2 regions of the Roseateles cavernae genome follow, and region 2 is predicted to be linked to the other one. Evidence: predicted binding sites of a transcription regulator. Region 2 holds the regulator's gene; the other holds the start of a gene.

Region 1 (7,022 bases), on a different contig from region 2:
AGCGGATCGAGCTCTATGAGGCCTTGTTGTATTTCCAGCGCTTGCAGGAGACCGTGGTCGACAACTACGACTTCGCCAATGGCGCGCCGGCCGTCGGTGCCACGCTTGACCTCAAGCATGCATCGGATGTTTTTCGCGCCGGCTATCGGGGCCGGGCCGCTCGCAAGAATCTGCACAAATATTTCTTCCAGCTCAAGCTCGAAAATATTCAGCTGCCGCGGCGGCGCTATTTCACGACCAATGATCCGGTCATGACGCCGGCCCTGCTGGACCACTTCTTCAACAAGAAAAGCAAGGTGTTTGAGGAACTGGATGATCGGAAGAAAGCGCTGCTCTGGTCCATCTACGGTTTGGTGGAGTACCGCTCGGTGCTGCCGATGCTGCGCGGAGACGCTGTGGCCGGACATCCCTTGCGTCAGCATCAGCGCTACTCGATCCGTTGCCCCGGCGTGGTGACCTTTGATACGCCGGAGGGTAAAAGGCCTTTTGTGCTGCATGTCATCGAGGTCTCGCTATCGGGCTTCCAGGCGGAGTGCAAGCTGGATCTGGAGCTTGGGCAGTCCGGCCAGGCGACGATAGAGCTGGGTAAATCCGAACATTCGACGGTCACTGTCTCGGCGGTGCGCCGGCGTGAGACCGATGCCGGCGTCTTCATTGGTTTCAGGCTTGATGAGCCTGATCGCATCTGGCGTCAATGCGTGGCCGCACTCGAGGTCGGTCAGACCTCGGATGATCTGATGCAATGAAGCGCCGGCTGCTGCTTCTTCGGTCGGCATGTGTCGCGGGCCTGCCTTGGTGGGCGGCGCCGGCGAACGCCGATCTGCCGGCCTTGATCAAGCGGGTGAAGCCGTCTTTGCTATTGGTCGGCACCTATGCGGAGACCGACAGTCCCCGGTTCGCATTTCGCGGCACCGGATTTGTTGTCGATGATGGTCGGCACGCGATCACCAATGCCCATGTGCTGCCACCGGCCTCGGACGAAGAGCGGCAGCGAAAGTTGGTCATCCAGGTGCCGCAAGGCGATGGGCGCTGGAGCATGCGGTCGGCCACCGTGCTCAGCCTTGACAATGCGCATGATCTGGCGCTGCTGCGTTTTGATGGCCCCGAAGTCCCGGCCCTGCAACTGAGTCAGAGTGCCAGTGCTCAAGAAGGGCAGGCGATCGCCTTGATGGGTTTTCCGGTCGGTGGTGCCCTGGGCTTTTCCCCGGTCACGCATCGGGGCATCATCGCAGCGATCACAAGCATTGCCTTGCCACCGCCCAGTGCTCAGACACTCAATGCCCGGGCGATACGCCAGTTGCGCGACGGTGCTTTCGATATTCTCCAGCTGGATGCCACGGCCTACCCCGGCAATAGCGGCGGCCCGGTCTTCAATCTGGATACGGGCGAGGTGCTGGGCATCGTCAACATGGTCTTCATCAAGGGCAGCAAGGAGACCGCCTTGACCCAACCCACGGGAATCAGCTACGCCATCCCTGCGCACTATGCGGCGAGCTTGCTCGCCAAGCGCTAGCAAGCTCGGCGCTGCCGCCCTTCGCCAATCAATATTTCTTTCACTCCCACCACGCAAGGTCCGCCATGAGTCAGGTACAGCCCTTGTCGATTTGCATGCTCTCGGACGATTTCCTGCCCGGAGCGACCGGGGTCGGGACGCATTTGCAGGCCGTCGCGGGTCATCTCAGCCGGCGCGGCCACCGCATCAGCATCATCACCTCGCGTCGGTCCGGTGAGCCGGAGCAGGAGGTCTGGCGCGGCGTGCAGGTCTATCGCGTGCCGACGCTCAAGCTGTTCGGTTTCTACCAGGCTCTGCCTTCGGGTGCCGAGATCGAGCGTCTGCTGCGCAAGATACGGCCCGATGTGGTCCACCATCATTATCTGGGGGTGATGCTGCTGCGCGCGCTGAAGGTCTGCAAACGACTGGGGCTGAAGCAGGTCTACACCTATCACATGACCGAGGATCACCTGACCCAGCCGCTGCCGATGCGGCCATTCCGACGCCTCATTGTTCGAAAGATCGTCTCGATCTGCAACCGCGTCGATCTGCTGATCTCGGTGTCCAAGAACCTGGCTGAGCAGTTGCCGACCAAAGGCATACACACACCGGTGCATTTCATCAGCAACCCGGTCGACTTTGCGGATCCGCAAACGGTTGAGCCGATGGCCAGGGAGGCCGGTTTCGTGGTGATGTTTGCCGGGCGCTTGAATCCGGAAAAGAACATCCCCTTCTTGCTGCGCAGTTTCGCGCTCATGCTGAAGCGGGTGACGGATGCTCAGTTGCTGATAGCCGGGGCGGGCGCCGATCTTGATGCTCTTCAGAGGCACTGTGTGGCCCTAGGCATTCAAGAGCGCGTCAAGTTCCTGGGTTTTCTGAACCATGATCTGCTGGCCCGCTACTACGCGGCTTGTGATGTGTTTGTGCTGCCGTCTTGGGTCGAGACTCAAGGCCTTGTGGCGATGGAGGCCATGTGGTTTGCCAAGCCGATTGTGGTTGCTCGCAGCGTGGTCTCCGCGACCGAGTTGGTCGATGAAGGTGCCAACGGTTTTCTGGTCGAGCCGGAGAATGACCAGGAACTTGCCGATCGCCTGGTGCAGTTGTCCGCCGATGCCGGCCTCAGAGCCGCGCTAGGCGCTGCGGGTCGGCGCAAGTCGACACAGTACGAGGCCGAGTCAGTGGTTGACTTGATGGAGTCAAGCTATAGAGAGGTGGCCGCGACAGCGCGCTGATTGCTGGGCCTGCCCGAGACGGGGGCGAACCTATCCGGGAATGAATGACAACAAAAGAGGGCGCCGAAGCGCCCTTTGTGCTTATCGGTGAGAACCGATCAGCTTTGCACGCTACGGCGGCGGCGGGCGCAGCCCAGGCCGAACAGAGCTGCACCGACCAGTGCCAGCGATGCCGGTTCCGGAACGGTCTTGATCAGGTCGAGCTCCAAGTCGATCTTGGTCGTGCTGCCGCTGAAGTTGATGACGGTCTGCAGGGCACCGACATTGCTCAGATCAGCGCCACCACCGGCGGAGATGCGGATCGCGCCGCTCGGCAGCACGGCGTTGGGGCCGACGAAATCGGCAAACGAGATCGCGCCCTGGTCCGGCACGCCGCCATTGACAGCGCTCGATTGCAAGATCAGCTTGGTCCACTGAGTGGCGCTGGTGTAGACCTCGATGGTGAAGTCAAAGCCCAGATCCGACTCAAGCACGTCAATCTTGAAGGCGTTGGCGGTCGCTGCCAGATTCTTTCCACCCAGACCCGTGTAGTTGATTTGGCCTTCGAAAGCAGCCTTCGTCGATGCGGTTGCACCGATATCACCCAGCACGCTGCCATCCCAACGAACGTAGGCTTGGCCGTGAGTGCCAGCAGCGGTGCTGTAGCTCAGCACGCCACCGTTGGCCGAGGCTTGGATGCCAGCGCCGGTGTTGTCAGAAGCGACAGAGCCATTCTTGATGACAAAAATGTCTCGCTGACCGCCGATGATGCTGGCGGCCGGGCCGGAAACGCGGCTGTAGACGCCATTGGCATCGGTCACGTTGTCCAGCAGGACGCCGGTAGCAAGGGTACCTTGATTGACAGAGAAGTCATCAATCACAACACCAGCGTGAGCAACATGACCGGCCAGGGTCAGTGCGGCTGCCAGTGCAACTTTGCGCAGAATCGTCATATCCATCTCCTTATCGAAAAGCTGCTCGAAGGGGCAGCCCACCCGTGCATTCTTTAAGCAGAGATCGTGCCATTGATGTTTTTACTATCTAGATCAATCACTTAGGGGGCGATCTTACGGGTCAAGTGGCCGGAGGGGATCGTTCGTGTAAATTATTCCGACAGTGCTTGTCGGCTCGGGGTCCCTTGGTGCTGATGCAGCATCGCAGCACCCAGCAATATCAGCGCGATACCTGCGGCTCTGGCTGGGCTGATGTGCTCGGCGAAAACTGTTGCCCCGATCGCAACGGTCACCAGATTGGCGAGTGCAAGTTGGACCGGCACGATCAGGGAGGCTCGCCCGCGTTGGAATGCTGCCTGAAGCAGTATCAAGCCTGCGATGTTGAAAATCACGACGCCGAGTAGCAAAGGGTTGCTCAACGTCTGCAGCGAAAGCGAGCTGTCTCCAGTCTGCGTCTGCGCGGTCAGCGCTTCGGTCAGCGCAGCGCCCATGCCAAAAGCCAAGCCGACGACGATGGCCAAAGGAAGCTCTCGCTGGCTGGACCGCCGGCCTAGATAAAGAATGACGCTGCCACCGATGGTCAATACGGCGGCAGCGATCAGCAGGCTGGTGACGTCGGGTGCGATCAAGGGCTTGGCCTCGGCCTGCCAGGACAGCGCCAATGCGCCAGCCACCGTCAGCGCCAGGCCCAACCACTCCGCGCGGTTCATCCGTTCTTGCAGGAATACAACCGCCATCAGCACCAGCAAGACATCACCGGCCGACATCAGGGGTTGAACCAGCGAGATTTCGCCCAAGGCGGTGGCCTGGACAAAAAGCACCCAACCGATGATTGTGCTGCCCAGGCCCAGCAGCCAACGCCAGTCCGTCAGCAGTGATGCCGCGACACTGCGCCAGGAGGCATGTCCGATCTTGGGTTGGTGCTCGGCGGACAGCTTCCATAGAAAGTAGCCCAGCTGAATAAAGAGCGTCGCCAGCAAGGTGGTGATCACCACGATCATGATGGCGCTCCCGCCTGGGTGTTGATGATCAGATCCTCCAGGGGTCTGCGAAGCGAGCGCGAGCTGGGGGAGGGGCCAGCGCCGACCCTGCCCATATAAACCGCTGCTCGGGCTAAATCGGCGCCGATCAGCAGTTCAAGGCGAGACTTGACGTCGATCGCTGCCGCCATGGCTCCGCTGACGCTGGAGAACCGTCGTTGTTCTCGGGCGTATCTTGCGAAGACGAGCGGCGTCACCTCCGGCTGCAGCTGCAGCTGCAGCTCCGTGGTTTTCAGCCAGAAGCGCTGCATGGCCCGGCCGGCTTCGACGTAGTCATCGACGGTCTTGGGCTGTGCGGGCGCGTACAGCACAAAGTGGGCCGCGCAGGCCAGGCTGGGGGCGAAGTCCATCTGCAGCCGAGGCGCCCAGGTGCCGGCGAGAAATCGATTGAAAAATTGCACCCGACCCCAGCTCTTCATGACAAAGCGCATCAAGCGGGTCGTGGCCGCATCGACGCCCAAGGCCTGGTCAGGGACCTTGGTCGCGCTGAACTGGCAATCCCAGTCGATGATGTCGCAATGCACCCGGTAGGCTTCGGGCGTGGTCAGGCGCAGCCGGGCCGAGCGAAACATCAGCAGGGCGGTCTGCAGCCGGGTGGCAAAGCCCTCCAGCCAGTGCACCTGATAGCCGGCCGGCAAGCAGTCCTGCAACTGCTGTTTCTCGGCCGCACTCAGTGCACGGGTGCTCAGCGGTCGGCGCTGCACGCTGCGACGCTCGATCTGCTCGATCAGAGCATCCCGCCTCATGCTCGGGTCGGCGTGGAGGCGCAGATCGAAAGTCGGCTTCGATTCCGGCAGCCCGGTCCGCCGGCTGATATCCAGAACTAGGCCATGAGCGCTCGCGGCGATCGCCGCGGTTTCAAGCAGGGCGCCCAGTGAAATCTGACTTGGATGCCCGTCAAGGTCATAGACGCAGTGCTCGCGCGTATCGAAGCCGTGCACAACGACATGCTCGGGCGAGAGGATCTCGAAGCGCCACGGCTGGGTGTTGTCGCCGCTGGGTGCCCAACGGGCGAGGTCCAGAATCTGCAGAACTTGATCTCGAGTCGGCATGGTGCGCGTGCTTCAGAAGAGGTTGCTCATGGTATACAAGGACCCCCTTGGAAAGCTGCTCAAGGCAGGTTTGGGGTGTTTGGATTTACAGGTGCTTGCGAACTGCCGATGATGAGGGCGCCGCGCCATTGAAGGCCGGAAGAAAAGAGGTGCACTTGGAGCCGACATTGACTTTTGATTATGAGCGCGCCTTTTCGCGAAATATCGGCTGGGTCTCCGTTGCGGAGCAGGCGCGGCTGCGTCAGGCGCGGGTGGCGATAGCCGGGCTGGGTGGGGTTGGCGGGGCTCATTTGCTGACCTTGGCGCGCTTGGGGCTGAGTAGGTTCAATATTGCCGACTTCGATGATTTCGAGGTCCACAATTTCAACCGCCAAGTTGGCGCCACGATGTCGACCTTGGGGCGTCCCAAGGCGCAAGTACTCGCCGAAATGGTCAAGGACATCAATCCCGAGGCCGATGTGCGGGTGTATCCGGCCGGCGTCACGGCCGAGAATATTGGCGAGTTCCTGGCCGATGTCGATGTCTATGTGGATGGCATCGATGTTTTTGCCATCGAGGCACGGCGCAGCCTGTTCCAGCTGTGTCACGAGCGCAAGATCCCGGCGCTGACGGCGGCACCGCTGGGTATGGGTGTTTCCTTGCTGTATTTCAAGCCGGGAGGGCTGAGTTTCGAGAATTACTTCCGGCTCGAAGGGCATACCAAGCAGGAGCAATACGCGCGATTCATCGCCGGGCTGTCCCCGGCCATGCTGCAGCGCTCTTATCTGGTGGTGCCCGAGGCGGTGAATTTCGTCGAGAAGCGCGGGCCGTCGACCATGATGGCCTGCGACCTTTGTGCCGGCATGATGGGGACTTCGGTGTTGAAGGTCTTGCTGGGGCGCGGTGCTCTGCGCGCGGCGCCCTGGTCGCTGCAGTTTGATGGATATCGCCAGAAGCTGAGCTTTGCCTGGCGCCCCCTCGGCAATGCAAATCCGTTGCAGCAATTGCTGCTGAGCTTTATCCGCCCGGTGTTGCGAGGGCGCAGCAAGTAAGCCGGACTGCTGGCGGCGCCCGGCCCGATCGGCTCCTGTGGCGGTCAGTTCGGCGGTGCACGCCCCTACTCGGGGGATAGCCTTGTCGCTGGGGCTGAGGTGCAATCGCGGCCTGTGAACCGGGTGGTCGGTGAGGCAGGTGCCAAGGGTGTCAAATAGTGGGCATCCGCCAAGGCGGCTTGGTCCGTATCCCCAGGTTTGTTTGCCTTACTGCTGTGGCATGATCCATTGCGCTGGGGCCTC
Region 2 (7,022 bases):
CTTGAGCAGGTCCTCGCTGCTGGCGTCGCCGGCGCCCCAGATCACGATGCCTATGCTGGGCGTGCTGTGGTGCAGATGCTCGTCCAGCTGGTAGGGCTGGCCCAGCACGCGCAGCAGCTTCTCGGCGGCCGCCTCGGCATGCAGGGCGGCGATGCCGGCGTCCGCGCCGAGGTCCTGCAGCAGCACGACGAACTCGTCGCCGCCCCAGCGTGCCACCGAATCCTGCGCGCGCAGCGCGGCCTGCAGGCGCTGGGCGATGCTTGTCAGCAGGCGGTCGCCCATGCCGTGGCCCAGGGTGTCGTTGAGCGACTTGAAGTTGTCGATGTCGATGAAGAGCACTGCGCCATGCCGGCCGCTGCGCTGGCTGGCGGCCAGGCTCTGCGCCAGCCGGTCCAGCAGCAGGCGGCGATTCGGCAGGGCGGTCAGCGGGTCGTAGAAGGCCAGCCGTTCGATCGCGGCCTCGGCGCGCCTGCGCTCGGAGATGTCGCGGGCCAGGCCGATGAACAGGGTCTGGCCGCGACGCTCGATGCGCGAGACGGCCAGGCTCATCGGGAACACCTCGCCGCTCTTGCGGCGGCCATCGACATCGCGGCCCTGGCCGATCACGCGCGCCGGACCGCCGGCCAGATAGCGCTGCAGATAGTCGTCGTGCCGGCCGCTGTCGGGCGCGGGCATCAGCAGGCTGATATTGCGGCCAATGGCCTCCGCCGCCGGATAGCCGAAGATGCGCTCCGCCGCCGGGTTGAAGGAGGCGATCTGCCCGGCGCTGTCTATCGTGATCACCGCGTCCACCATATGGTCGAGGATGGCCTGGGTGTGCTGGGCCTGCTCCTGCAGCTTGAAGGCGGCCTGCTGAGCCGTCGCGAAGATCAGGCGCTGGCGGCGCTGCCACAGCAGCAGCGCCGCCGCCATGCCCAGCGACAGCAGGCCGCCGATCAGCAGCACCGCATGGAGCTGGCGCCGCCAGGGCGCCTCGATGCCTTGCAGAGCCCGCCCGACGGCCACCAGCAGGCCGGCATCGGTGCGCAAGCCGGCCGGGCTGACATGGCGGGCGGCGGCCAGGCGCTCGTCCTGGCTGATCTGGGCGCGCATGCGGTGCAGGCTGGCGTTCTGGCCGCTGGCCAGATGGCGGGCCAGGATGGAGTCCGGCATGGCCAGCAGATTGCGGCCGATCCAGCGCTCATCGGGCGGTGTCATGCTGAACAGCAGGCCGCCGGTATGGGCCAGCGCGCTCCAGGTGTCGGGCGAGGGCTGGGCGGTCTCCAGCACCAGGCGGAAGTAGTCCGGGTCCAGGCTGGCGGTGACCACGCCCTCGAAGCGGCCCTGGGCATCGAACAGGGCCCGCGCCAGGGTCAGCGTGTGCACGCCCATGACGCTGCGAAACGGCGGCGAGACATAGAGCAGCCCGGGGTCGGGCCGCTGTTGCGGCACGCTGAAGTAGTCGCGCGAGCGCACATCCAGGCCCAGCAGCTGCGGCACCGAGCTGGCTCGCACCCGGCCCTGGGCATCGACCAGCATCAGCACGCGCACGCCGGGCATGGCGCGTGCCAGGGTCTGCAGCAGCGCGGCGCTGTCCTGCGGCAGCCGCTCGGCGCGCCAGCCCCGGCGCTGCACGGCCACGGTGTCCAGCGCCGCCTTGATCGCCAGCATCTGCTGCGAGACGATGCCGTCCAGCGTCTGCACCAGCACCTGCAGCTTCTCGCCCTCATGCCGGTGCAGGGCGCTGCGCTCGGCCTGCAGCCACCAGGCTGCCGCGATCCAGGCCAGGCTGGCGGCGGCGAGCAGGGCCAGCCATTGGCGCAGGAAATGTCTCTCCGGGCGATGGGGGCTGAGATGGGCGTTGTGCATGAGCTGGAGGGCAGGAACGGCACGATAGCCGCTGACCCTCTTGGCGCTCTTGATATGTATCAACAGGCGCAGCGCCTGTGTCGCCTCACATGGCCTTGCGCAGATTCGCCGGCGCGATCTTCAGGGCTTCGCGGTACTTGGCGACGGTGCGGCGGGCGACCTGGATGCCTTGCTCTTCGAGCATGTTCGACAGCGCGCTGTCGGACAGCGGCTTGGCCGCGTCCTCGGCCGCGACGAACTGCTTGATCAGCGCGCGCACCGCCGTGCTGGAGGCATTGCCGCCGGCCTCGGTGTTCAGGCCGGAGCCGAAGAAGTACTTGAGCTCGAAGGTGCCGAAGCGGGTCGCCATGTACTTGGCATTCGTCACCCGGGAGATGGTCGACTCGTGCAGGCCCAGCTCGTCGGCTATTTCTCGGAGCACCAGCGGCTTCATCGCCAGCTCGCCATGGGTGAAGAAACCCTTCTGCCGCTCGACGATGGCTTGCGAGACGCGAAGGATGGTGTCGAAGCGCTGCTGGATGTTCTTGATGAACCAGCGCGCTTCCTGCAGTTGGGCGCCCAGCGGCGAGTTGCTGACGCCGCCGCGGGTGGCACGCAGCGCCTGGGCATAGAGCTCGTTGATGCGCAGCTTGGGTGCGACCTCGGGGTTCAGCATCACGCGGAACTCGCGGCCGACCTTGTGAACGATCACGTCCGGGATCACTGCCTGGGCCTGGCCGCGCGCGAACTGGCGGCCCGGCTTGGGCTCGAGGCTGGTGATCAGGGCCTGGGCTTCACGCAGCAAGGCCTCGTCGGCGCCGGTCAGCGCCATCAGCTTCTTCAGATCGCGCCTGGCCAGCAGCTCCAGATGCTGCTTGCACACCAGGATGGCCACCACCTGGGCCTCGCTGCGCGGCCGTGCGCGCAGCTGCAGGATCAGGCATTCGGGCAGGTCGCGGGCACCGACGCCCAGCGGCTCGAGGCTTTGCAACCACTTGAGCGCGCAGCGCAGCCGGTCCAGCAACTCGTCGCGCGCCTCGGCATCCGAATCGCCGGCGAGGGATTCGACCAGCTCTTCGAGGCTGTCCTCCAGATAGCCGTCCTCGTTGAGCGACTCGATCAGCACATAGAGCGCGGCGCGGTCCTCGGGGCTCAGCATCATGCCCGCGAGCTGCTGGTTCAGGTGCTCCTGCAGGCTCAGGCCCGGCGAGTCCTGCTCGGGGCGCTCGCCGTCTTCGTCGCCGCTGCCGGAGCCGCTGTTGCTCGGCAGCTCGCGGATGCCGTCGAAGTCATCGCGCTCGGTGCCGTTCTCCCAGTCCTCGCGCTCGGTGGCGCCGAAGTCCTCGGCCTGGATCTCGGGCGTGGTCTCGGGCTCGCCGGCGCCGCTGTCGGCACCGATCTCGTCCTGGGCCTTGCGGATTTCGGGCAGCTCGGCCGCGGCCGGTGCGTCGGGGGATTCCTCTTCGGTTTCGAGCAGCGGATTCTGGGCCAGCATCTGCTCGACTTCCTGGTTCAGCTCCAGCGTCGACAGCTGCAGCAGGCGGATCGATTGCTGCAGCTGGGGGGTGAGCGCCAGATGCTGGCTGAGGCGGACCTGTAAGCTTTGCTTCATGGGCTTACATTCGGAAATGTTCGCCCAGATAGACCTTGCGCACGTCGGCGTTGTCGACGATCTCGTGCGGTGTGCCCTCGGCCAGCACCGTGCCCTCGCTGATGATGTAGGCGCGATCGCAGATGCCCAGGGTCTCGCGCACATTGTGGTCGGTGATCAGCACACCGATGCCGCGGCTCTTCAGGAAGCGGATGATGCGCTGGATCTCCAGCACCGCGATCGGGTCGACGCCGGCGAAGGGTTCGTCCAGCAGGATGAAGCGCGGCTGGGTGGCCAGCGCACGGGCGATCTCGACACGGCGGCGCTCGCCGCCGGAGAGCGCCGGCGCCGGGCTGTCGCGCAGCTTCTCGATGCTCAGCTCGTCCAGCAACTTTTCGAGCGCCTCGTTGATGCGGGCGCTCGACCAGGCGCGGCCGTTCTCGTCCTGCTGCAACTCCAGCACCGCGCGGATGTTTTCCTCGACCGTCAGCTTGCGGAAGATCGAGGCTTCCTGCGGCAGATAGGACAGGCCCAGGCGCGAGCGCTGGTGGATGGGCAGGCGCTGCACGGCCTGGCCGTCGATGCGGATCTCGCCGGCATCGGCGCGCACCAGGCCGACGATCATGTAGAAGCTGGTGGTCTTGCCGGCGCCGTTGGGGCCCAGCAGGCCAACCACCTCGCCGCTGTGCACATCGAGATGGACGTTCTTGACCACCTTGCGCACGCCATAGCTTTTCTGCAGGCCCTCGGCCTCCAGGCGGCTGACGGCGGCGCTGGGTTCCGGGGCGGCGGCCGTCATGAAGGCTTGCGCGGCTGTTGCAAGCCCGGGCTGGTCTGCAGCGGCAGGGCCGGCTCGGAAGCGGCCGGCTCGGAAGCCGCCGCGCGCGGCATCAGCACCATGCGACCACGGCCGGCCGGGTGGGGCGAGGCCTGGCCGCCCTCGATGCTGAAGACCTCGGAACGGTTGTCGTAATGGATCACCGCGCCGACCACCTCGTCGGCCACGGTGGCGCCGCGCATGCGCCGCACCACGGCATTGCCGACGAAGCGCACGGTGTCGGAGCGGCTGTCGTACTCGACCTGGTCGGCCGAGCCCTCGACTGCCTCGCCCGGCACATCGCGGGCCTGGCGGAAGGTCACCGGCTTGCCGGTCTCGCCGCTGGCATAGGCCTGCTGGTAGCCGTCGCTGGTCTCGCGTACATCCATGCGGGCCGCGCGCATCACCATGCTGCCCTTGCTGAGCACGACATTGCCGCTGAACTCGGTGCGCTGCTTGACGAAGTCGACCCCGCCGCGGTCGTAGTCGATATTGATCGGCTTGTTGCGGTCGGCCTTTTCGGCCTGCGCGGAGCCCGCCCAGCCGCCGGCGGCCAGCGCCAGGGCAAGCAGCATCGATCGGAGGGGGGCAGGTCTGTTGTTCATGGCGGCACAGTTCTTGCAGACCATTCTAGCCCCGGATTGGGGCCCGGGCGGGGTCAGGCCTTGCCGCTGCGCAGACGCTGGACCAGGAAGTCGACCGTGGCCAGCGCGCGCTGGCCCGATTCGATCTCGCTGACACGCTGGCCGGCAGAGGCCAGCGCCGGCGAGGTCCAGAAGCGGCCGCCGACGCCCAGGGCCGGCACGCCGTCGATGCGGTAGGCCTCGCTGAGCTTCTCGGCCTGGGTGCATTTGGTTTGCACGCCGAAGGAGTTGTAGGCCTGGGTGAACTTGTCCGCCTCGATGCCCAGCGGCGTCAGGAACTCGGTCATGGCCTTGACGCTGTCAAGGGCCTTGCCCTCGCGGTGCATCGCGGCAAAGACGCGGGCGCGCACGTCTTTTTCCTTGCCCAGCGCTTCGAGTGCATAGAACAGGCGCTGGTGCAGCTTCACATTGGCACGGAAAGCCACATGCACATGGCGGAAGCTGACGTCGGCGGGCAGTTGCTTGACCCAGTCGGCCACCACCGGCTCGAAGGCATTGCAGTGCGGGCAGCCGTACCAGAAGAATTCCACCACCTCGATCTTGCCCGGCGTGCCCGGCAGCGGCTGCGCCAGGCGCTGGTAATGCTTGCCCTCTTGCGGGCCGCCCTGGGCCAGACTCAGGCCCGGCACAGCCAGGGCCAGACCGGACAAGCCCAGCTGGGCAGAAAAATCACGACGCTTCATCCTGAAATCCTTTGCGAGGCAGCAGTAACAGATAACGCCTGCATCCTAAGCGAGTTGACTGCTCAGCGCTGGACGCGCACCAGATTCGCCTCGATGCCGGCGGCCTCGACCTTGCGCTGCAGGCCCTCGGCCTCGTCGCGGCCGTCCATCGGTCCGATGCGCACGCGGAACACCACGCGGCCCGACTGCTCGCGCTCATAGACCTTGGCGCTGAAGCCCTGCATCGCCAGCTTGGCGCGCTGCTGCTCGGCATCGTCGGAGCGCGTGTAGGCCCCGGCCTGGACGAAGTAGAGATAGGCATCGGCAGCGGCGGCACTCGCCGCCTTGGCGGGCGCCGTGGCTGGAGTGGTGGCCGGCGCGGTCGCGACGGGCTTGGTGCTGGCGGCCGGCGCGGCGGCCGCGACCGGCGCGGGGCTGGCGGGCGCGGGTGCAGGCGTCGCGACAGCCGGCGCCGGCACCGGGGCGGGGCTCAGCACGCCGCTGGCCGCCTTGGCGCCCGGACGGGGGCTCAGCGCGGCATTGGGATCCCAGTTGCGGTTGCGCTCGGCTTCCTGCGCGTCATGGTCGGCCGTGCGTTGCGGCACCTTGTTGATGAAGGGAATCGGCACCTTGGTGATGTAGAGCGCCACGCCGAGCGCGACGCCCAGCCCCAGCAAGAGCCCGACGATCAATCCCAGCACAAATCCACCCCGCTGCTGACGCTGCGCTTGAGCTCGGCTCATGAATTCTCCAGAGTTTCACGTGACATCACTTCCGGCGCGCTGACGCCCAGCACGGCCAGCGCATTGCGCAGCACCTGGCGGGTGGCGGCCAGCAATGCGGCGCGGGCGCGGGTCAGCTCGGGCGCCTGGTCCAGCACCCGTTCGGCCGCGTAGTAGCTGTGGAAGGCGCCGGCCAGATCACGCAGATAGAAGGCCACATCGTGCGGCGCCAGGCCCTCGGCCGCGCCGCTGAGCATGCGCGGATAGTCGGCCAGCTTGAGCATCAGCGCGGCCTCGGTCGGGGCCGTCAGCAGGCTCAGATCGGCAGTGCCGAGCAGGCTCTCGTCGCCGCCGGCGGCCACCCAGTTGCGGATGATGGAGCAGATGCGGGCGTGGGCGTACTGCACATAGAACACCGGGTTCTCGTCGTTCTGCTTCAGCGCCAGATCGATGTCGAAGGTGAACTCGGTGTCGGCCTTGCGGCTGGTCAGGAAGAAGCGCACCGCGTCGCGGCTGGTCCAGTCGATCAGGTCGCGCATGGTCACATAGGAGCCCGCGCGCTTGGACAGCTTGACTTCCTCGCCGCCGCGCATCACCAGCACCATCTTGTGCAGCACATAGTCGGGGAAGCCCTGCGGAATGCCGACATCGGCGGCCTGCAGGCCGCCACGCACTCGGGCGATCGTGCCGTGGTGGTCGGTGCCCTGCACATTGATGCACTTGGTGTAGCCGCGCTGGAACTTGTCGATGTGATAGGCC

What was found. The regulator sigma-54, encoded in region 2, starts transcription at its own class of promoters, with help from an activator protein. The targets are predictions, from matches to a motif close to TGGCANGNAANCTGCTTT.
Region 1: the regulator sigma-54 is predicted to act here: its motif matches at 3,711-3,728, upstream of ABGI63_RS18280 (PEP-CTERM sorting domain-containing protein).

What each region holds. Positions count from the first base shown of each region.
Region 1 is NZ_JBDPLH010000007.1:113,324-120,345, reverse strand. Features, by position in the region: gene ABGI63_RS18295 (GNAT family N-acetyltransferase) at 1-746, shown strand, start outside; gene ABGI63_RS18290 (S1C family serine protease) at 743-1,513, shown strand; gene ABGI63_RS18285 (glycosyltransferase) at 1,579-2,724, shown strand; gene ABGI63_RS18280 (PEP-CTERM sorting domain-containing protein) at 2,823-3,656, opposite strand; gene ABGI63_RS18275 (DMT family transporter) at 3,809-4,657, opposite strand; gene ABGI63_RS18270 (nitroreductase family protein) at 4,654-5,748, opposite strand; gene ABGI63_RS18265 (ThiF family adenylyltransferase) at 5,844-6,779, shown strand.
Region 2 is NZ_JBDPLH010000001.1:1,159,776-1,166,797, forward strand. Features, by position in the region: gene ABGI63_RS05515 (bifunctional diguanylate cyclase/phosphodiesterase) at 1-1,848, opposite strand, end outside; gene ABGI63_RS05520 (RNA polymerase factor sigma-54) at 1,934-3,439, opposite strand; gene lptB (LPS export ABC transporter ATP-binding protein) at 3,444-4,217, opposite strand; gene lptA (lipopolysaccharide transport periplasmic protein LptA) at 4,214-4,810, opposite strand; gene ABGI63_RS05535 (thiol:disulfide interchange protein DsbA/DsbL) at 4,894-5,562, opposite strand; gene ABGI63_RS05540 (SPOR domain-containing protein) at 5,625-6,284, opposite strand; gene argS (arginine--tRNA ligase) at 6,281-7,022, opposite strand, start outside.